Regions from separate parts of the Paraburkholderia sabiae genome, predicted to be linked through region 3. Evidence: riboswitches for the same ligand, from Rfam matches in the RefSeq annotation. Region 3 holds a riboswitch; each other region holds the start of a gene.
The links. Region 3 has a riboswitch for cobalamin ahead of cobA (uroporphyrinogen-III C-methyltransferase). Riboswitches for the same ligand answer to the same signal wherever they lie in the genome.

Region 1 (2,195 bases), 860 kb from region 3:
GAAAGACCTGACTCTTATCGCACATCAAAATGCGCGCTGCCACGCGGTCAAAATTCACGCGGCTTCACTTCACGGTGACTGGGTATGCGCTTTGCACTGCGCAGCGTTGCCATCGACGATGCGCGCCGTTCCCAGCAATACGAGGCACTTCATGAAACTCAGAACGATTGCACCGCTCGCGCTGTGGACTGTCGCGCAACTGTCGATTGCCGCGACGGGCGATGCGTTTTGCGGCGTGCTGTCGGGCGCGGGGGTATCGGCTGAAGCGGCCGAATCGGCTGAGTCGCGGGCAACGGCTGCATCGGGCACGCAGGCCGCGAAGGGCTTTGCGTTGCGGGACGGCGAACCCGTCGATTTCATCGCGGGCGGCAAGACCGTGCGCGGCACGCTGCATGTGACGATGGATGGCGGCGTCTATCGCGCGTACTGGCAGGCGCAGGGCCGCCCCGAACGCTACGTGTTGGCGAATGCGGGCACGGACGCCGTGCGCCTGATCGCCATGCCGACGCAAGGCACGCCTGCCACGGACGGCATGCCGGGTACGACACTCAATCCGCAGCAGGTGCTGTCGTGTCCGTCGTTGTGAGTCCCGTATGACGATGAGGCGCGGGCCACCATGTCCAGCCGCGCTCGTTGTGCCGCAGTTCGACGATGGCCAGCGGCGGCACTTCGATCCGCGCGAACGTTGCTGGCGGCGTCTGCAATATATGCATCAGGGCCGCGCGGATCACGCTTGCATGTGTGACGGCGATCACGTTGCCGCGTTGTTCGAACGCATCGAGCCAGCCGCCGACACGCAGCTTCAGCGCATCGAACGATTCGCCGCCATGCGGCGCGGCGGATGGATCGCGCGTCCATGTGGCGAGCGCGTCGGGCTCTTCGTCGGCGAGTTCGAGCAGACGGCGGCCTCGCCAGCGTCCGTAATCCGCGTCGGCGAGCGCGGGCTCTGCATGCGCCGCGAATCCGAGCGCGTGAGCCGTTTCGCGCGCGCACGGAGCGGGGCTGCTCAGCGCAAGATCCGCGTTCAGCCGATCCGCATTCGCCACCCGGAAAGCCGCGGCTTCTTCGATAGCATGTGCATCGAGCGGATCGTCGGCGGGAAACGCGCCTTTGCGCTGCGCGGCCGTCGCCGGATGGCTGATCAACAACAGACGTGTGCGCATCGGCGGCTCTATGTGTGGACAGTGGAGAAAGTCGGGAGCGTGTCGCAGTTTAGCGCGTAGAATAGACGCCACTCGAAGCGCGGAAGCCGGTGCAAGCCCGGCGCGGTCGCGCCACTGTAATCGGCAGTCAATGCGTACGCAAACATGCAGGACACCAGCCGGAAGCCAGACCCAAGCTTCGACTTCCCTCATCAATCGACTATCGGGGCGCGTTACCCCCAGGAGATGTCCGTCATGAATGACACCGCTCTCGACCACGCCGGTCAGACCGATCAACCCGCCATCACGCCGATTCCGCTTCGCGAACTGCTGCCCTGGATCATCTTCGGCGGTCTGCTGATGCTGCTCGCGCTGTACTTTGTCGGCGCCGAAGAAGGCGCGACGTCGCTGATTCCCGGCATGTACGTGCATGAATTCGTGCACGACGGCCGCCACCTGCTCGGCTTTCCTTGCCACTGATCGCGTAAGGGAGTCATCACCATGGTTGGTAAGTTGTTGATGCGAGGCATGCTCGCAGGCATCGTCGCGGGCTTGCTCACGTTCGCGTTCGCGCGCGTCGCGGGCGAACCGCTCGTCGATACGGCCATCTCGTTCGAAGAAAACATGCACGCAGCGCACGATCACGGCGACGCGGGCGGCCACGATCATGACGAAGAAATCGTCAGCCGCGGCACGCAGGCGGGTCTTGGGCTGCTCACGGGCGTCGTTGCGTATGGCATGGCGTTCGGCGGGCTGTTCGCGCTGACTTTCGCGTATCTGCACGGACGCGTCGGCAAGCTCGGCGCGCGCGCGTTGTCCGCGTGGCTCGCGCTCGGCGCTTATGTCGCCGTCGTGCTCGTGCCGACCATCAAGTATCCGGCGAATCCGCCTTCAGTCGGCGATCCCGATACGATCGGCATGCGCACCGGGCTGTTCTTCCTGATGATCGTCACGTCGCTCGTCGTGGCTGTGTTCTCGATGAAAGTGCGCAAGCACCTGATGTCGCGCCTTGGCTTGTGGAACGCGTCGATCATTGGCGGCATCGTGTTCGTC
Region 2 (2,195 bases), 2.9 Mb from region 3:
GATCGCGTTGAGGCGGACCTGAGCGTCGTCGATTTTCGCGGACAACGCATCGCGTTCCGCCTGCAACGCATTGCGTTCTTCGCGGGTCTGTTCGAGTTCGACGCGGGTGGCTTCGCATTCGGCGCGCGCCTGGGCGAGCTGTTCTTCGAGTGCGATCCGGGCTTCGTTATAGCGCTGGCTGATCTCGATCAGCCGGCCGATGTTCTGTGACAGTGTTTCGAGTTCGGTGAGCATGTGCTGCGTCCTCTAAAGACATGGCATTCTAGCGCGGAATGTCGCACGCTCGGACATTTGTCTCGTTTCGAGACGTAACAGTAGCGCTTTAGCGCGGCATTATCCAGTGTGTTGCGCCGATGCGCGACCACGAATCACGCATTTTTACCCTTTAAAAAGGGGCTTTTTTAACAGTCGTCCCGCCGGAGTGCGGACGTCGGTCCTCGTTTCTTGACGCGTCTGTTCGTCACTTCTACACTGGCGGCACTTTGGTGCCCGCGCACGGTATCGCACCGCGCGCAGTTAAACGGGAAGCAGGGAGCGAAGTCCGCCCGGACGAGCCAACCTGCGCTGTCCTCGCAACGGTACAACGACTGCAGTTCCTGCAAGCCGATCCATGCACACATCGAGCCGACTCTATCGGCCGATGCCGTGCGAAACGCCACTGCGCGCGATGCGTGGGAAGGCGGGTCGGCCAGTCGTCAGCCCGGATACCGGCCAGAGCCAGGAGGCAAGGTGCTTCCTGAACAGGCATCGGCCCACGAGGAGCGGGCCGCGCACAGGCCCACAGGACTCATTCGATGCTGACCCCGCTGTTTGTCCATCCGGCGTTTTCGCGTCCGGTTTTTTCGCGCCCGCATGCGCCGCTCGCTGCACTTGCCGTCATGGCCTTCGCCTGCGTCCCGCTCGCGGCGCATGCACAGACGGACGACACCACGAACCCATCCGCCACATCCACGGATCCATCCGACAGCGCTGCGAATCGTCCGCAGAAGGAAGCGACGCTGTCGCCCATCGTCGTGACGGCGGACCGCAGCGCGCAGCGTCTCGCGGACGCGATCCCGCAGACCACGCTGTTCGATGCGCAGGACATCGCCGACACGACAGCACGCGACCTGCCCGGTCTGCTGCAGTTCGCACCGGGCGCACAGATTGTTCGCAACGGTGGCCCGGGTTCGACGTCGAGTCTCTTTCTGCGAGGCGCGTCGTCGACGCAATCGCTGGTGCTGATCGACGGCGTGCGTGTCGATTCAGTGAGTCAGGGCAATGCGCAGCTCGAACAGATTCCGCTCGATCAGATCGATCACGTCGAAGTGGTGAACGGCAATGTGTCGGCGTTATACGGGTCGGGTGCCATTGGCGGCGTGGTGCAGGTGTTCACGAAGGACGGTGGCAATCATCCGCCGCGTTTTCATTTCGACGTCGAATACGGCAGCTATCACACGCAGCGACAGGCGGCGGGCGTCGATGGCGCGCTCGACAAGGACGGCCGCACGACCTTCAGCTTCGAGGTCGCGCGCGCGAAGACGGATGGTTTCTCGTCGATCGATCCCGCGCTCGCGCCCGTCAATCCGAACGCGAACGGCTACTTCAACGAGAGCGTGAGCGCGTCGCTGCGTCACAAGCTCAACGACCGATGGGACATCGGCCTGCGCTATTTCCAGTCGAACGGCAACGACAGCTTCGACAATCCGTTCGGCCTGCCCACCGATCTCAACAACCTGCACAGCAAGGTTCAAACCGCGTCGGCGTTCGCGAACGGCAAGGTGACCGACTGGTGGACCACGCGCTTCGTCGTCGCGACGGGCAACGATCGCAGCAACACGTCGCTCAATGGCGACTATCTGTACCGCTACGATTCGGACAACCGGCAGTACACGTGGCAGAACGATTTCACATTCGCGAAGGACCAGAAGCTGCAACTCGGCTACGAGCATCTCGACCAGACGCTCGATTCGAACCAGTACAGCGCGCCCGACCGTCACGTGAATTCGGTGTTCGCGGGCTACACGGGGCGCTTCGGCAACAACCAGATTCAGGCGAATCTGCGGCGCGACCAGTACTCGGATTTCGGCGGAGCCAACAGTTACTATCTGGGCTATGGCTACGATCTGACCGAGCACTGGAAGGTGACAGCAAGCTGGTCCGATGCGTTTCGCGCACCGAGCTTCAACGATCTGTACTACCCGTATAGCGGCAAT
Region 3 (2,195 bases):
GCTCGACGAGTTGCTCCATCACAGGGAAAAACTCTTCCTGCACGGTGCAGCACAGGCAACCGTTGGCCAGCTCATACAACTGGCCTTCCGTTTCGTTGCCGTTTTCGTCGCACCCGATACCGCAGCCCTTCAGAATCTCGCCGTCGATGCCCAGTTCGCCGAACTCGTTGACGATCACGGCGATGCGCAGCCCGCCCGCGTGTTGAAGGATGTGACGCATCAACGTCGTTTTGCCGCTGCCGAGAAAGCCGGTGACGATCGTCACGGGAATCTTGCGCATCTGTGTCTGCATGATGGCTCCGTTGCTCGAAGGTCGTTCGAGTGACCCTGAAGGCGCGCTATGAATTAGCTGCGCTGTCATATGTGATGCACGGGGACGAAAACGGCGCCGCATCGGTATCAAACCGCTGCAGCGCATGAGGAATCGTGAACGCTGTGCCGCATCCCCGCAGCATGGCGTCGTTCACTCGGGCCGGTATCCGGGCTGATGAAAGCGCCGCCTCTCCTTCCCGCGCGAGCGTTTTCGCGCAGTGGATGTATCTGCATGGGCCGCTATTGGACGCACATGCAGCGAGGCCGGCTCTGCATCGTCTGCGCGATGCCTTCACCTACCGTTGCGGGGAGCAGCATAGTTTGGCCCGCCGATATGAACCGTGCGAAGCCCGCTATTTCCCGTTTAACTGCGCGCGCAGAAAGCGCGCGCGAGCACCAGAGTGCGTGCGAGTTTAGGCCCGGCGGCAGGCAGCGTCAAGGAAGCATCCGCGAAACTACGCAGCGACTCGCACAGCCCCGTGTGCTATCGTATGCGCGCATCTGGTGCCGCGCGGAACGCTCGAAGGTCTGCGCGGTTAAACGGGAAACAGGGAAGCGCCCGCTCGTCGCAACATGAAAGCGACGACCTCGCGCTCAGCCTGTGCTGTCCCCGCAACGGTCACGCGGCGAGCGGAAAACATCTTCCGCGCAGTGCGTTCAGAGCCACTGTCTGCCACTCGCAGATGGGAAGGCGAACGCGATGAGCCGCCAGCCCGGATACCGGCCCGATGCAAGGGGGCGAACGTAGATTCGCCATTCGCCGGCACCGCGGGAAACGGAGGCCAGCGCCCACGCGCGATGCAGACTCACACTATGGCAGCCGTCGCGCGTCACACGCAACATTGCATGACCTGTCACACACAAGCGCCCGCGCACATCGCGGCGCTCTCCTCGCGATGAGCCGCGCCTGGCTGATCGGCGCCGGTCCCGGCGACGTCGAATTGTTGACGCTCAAGGCCGCGCGCACGCTCGCGCTGGCTGACGTCGTGCTCGTCGACGATCTCGTCAATCCCGAAGTGCTCCAGTTCGCGCGCGACGACGCGCAGATCGTCTACGTCGGCAAACGCGGCGGCCACGCATCGACGCCGCAACACGAGATCATTGCCACGATGCTCGATCATCTGCGCGCGGGCCGCAGCGTCGCGCGTCTGAAAGGCGGCGATCCGTTCGTGTTCGGACGCGGCGGAGAAGAACAGCAAGCGCTGCAAGCTGCAGGCGTGCACGTCGAAATCATCAGCGGAATCACGGCGGGCATTGCTGCGCCTGCGGCGATCGGCGTTCCCGTCACGCATCGCGACTACGCGCAGGGCGTGATCTTCGTCACGGGGCACGGCGCGGGCGAGCACGAAGCGGACTGGCAAGCGCTCGCCGCCACACGCATGACGCTCGTCATCTATATGGGCATGCGTCGGCTCGGCGATATCGTCGATGCGCTCCTGAGCGCAGGAATGCCACCCGATACGCCGTGCGCCGCGATCGAATCGGCGACACGTCCCGAGCAGCGCCATGTCGCCGCGACGTTGCGCGAGTTCGTGCAGTGCGTCGCCGATGCTGGACTCGGATCGCCGTCGATCGTCGTAATCGGCGGCGTCGCGTCGCTGGCCGCGCCATGACAACGCTGATCGCGGGCATCGGATGCCGGCGCGGCGTGTCGGCGGAACAGATCGAAGCAGCCGTGCGTGAAGCGCTCGGCGACGCGCTTCCGTTCGCCGCACTGCGCGCCGTCGCATCGATCGAAACGAAGGCCGACGAAGCCGGACTCGTCGAGTTCTGCACACGCAACGCGCTGCCGCTGCATACGTTCACGCGCGAACAGATCGCCGCGCTCGATGCACCCATCAACGCATCTTCCGCCGCGCGAGAGCATCTCGGCGTCGACGGCG

Region 1: another riboswitch for cobalamin. It lies ahead of QEN71_RS12510 (CbtB domain-containing protein); the one in region 3 lies ahead of cobA (uroporphyrinogen-III C-methyltransferase).
Region 2: another riboswitch for cobalamin. It lies ahead of QEN71_RS25145 (TonB-dependent receptor domain-containing protein); the one in region 3 lies ahead of cobA (uroporphyrinogen-III C-methyltransferase).

Annotation. Positions count from the first base shown of each region.
Region 1 is NZ_CP125295.1:2,801,602-2,803,796, reverse strand. Features, by position in the region: gene QEN71_RS12520 (hypothetical protein) at 152-586, shown strand; gene QEN71_RS12515 (histidine phosphatase family protein) at 549-1,163, opposite strand; cobalamin riboswitch at 1,192-1,358, shown strand; gene QEN71_RS12510 (CbtB domain-containing protein) at 1,398-1,622, shown strand; gene QEN71_RS12505 (CbtA family protein) at 1,644-2,195, shown strand, end outside.
Region 2 is NZ_CP125295.1:5,597,073-5,599,267, reverse strand. Features, by position in the region: gene QEN71_RS25150 (ATPase) at 1-234, opposite strand, end outside; cobalamin riboswitch at 467-730, shown strand; gene QEN71_RS25145 (TonB-dependent receptor domain-containing protein) at 795-2,195, shown strand, end outside.
Region 3 is NZ_CP125295.1:1,945,673-1,947,867, reverse strand. Features, by position in the region: gene cobW (cobalamin biosynthesis protein CobW) at 1-292, opposite strand, end outside; cobalamin riboswitch at 454-728, opposite strand; cobalamin riboswitch at 798-1,055, shown strand; gene cobA (uroporphyrinogen-III C-methyltransferase) at 1,209-1,925, shown strand; gene QEN71_RS08700 (cobalamin biosynthesis protein) at 1,922-2,195, shown strand, end outside.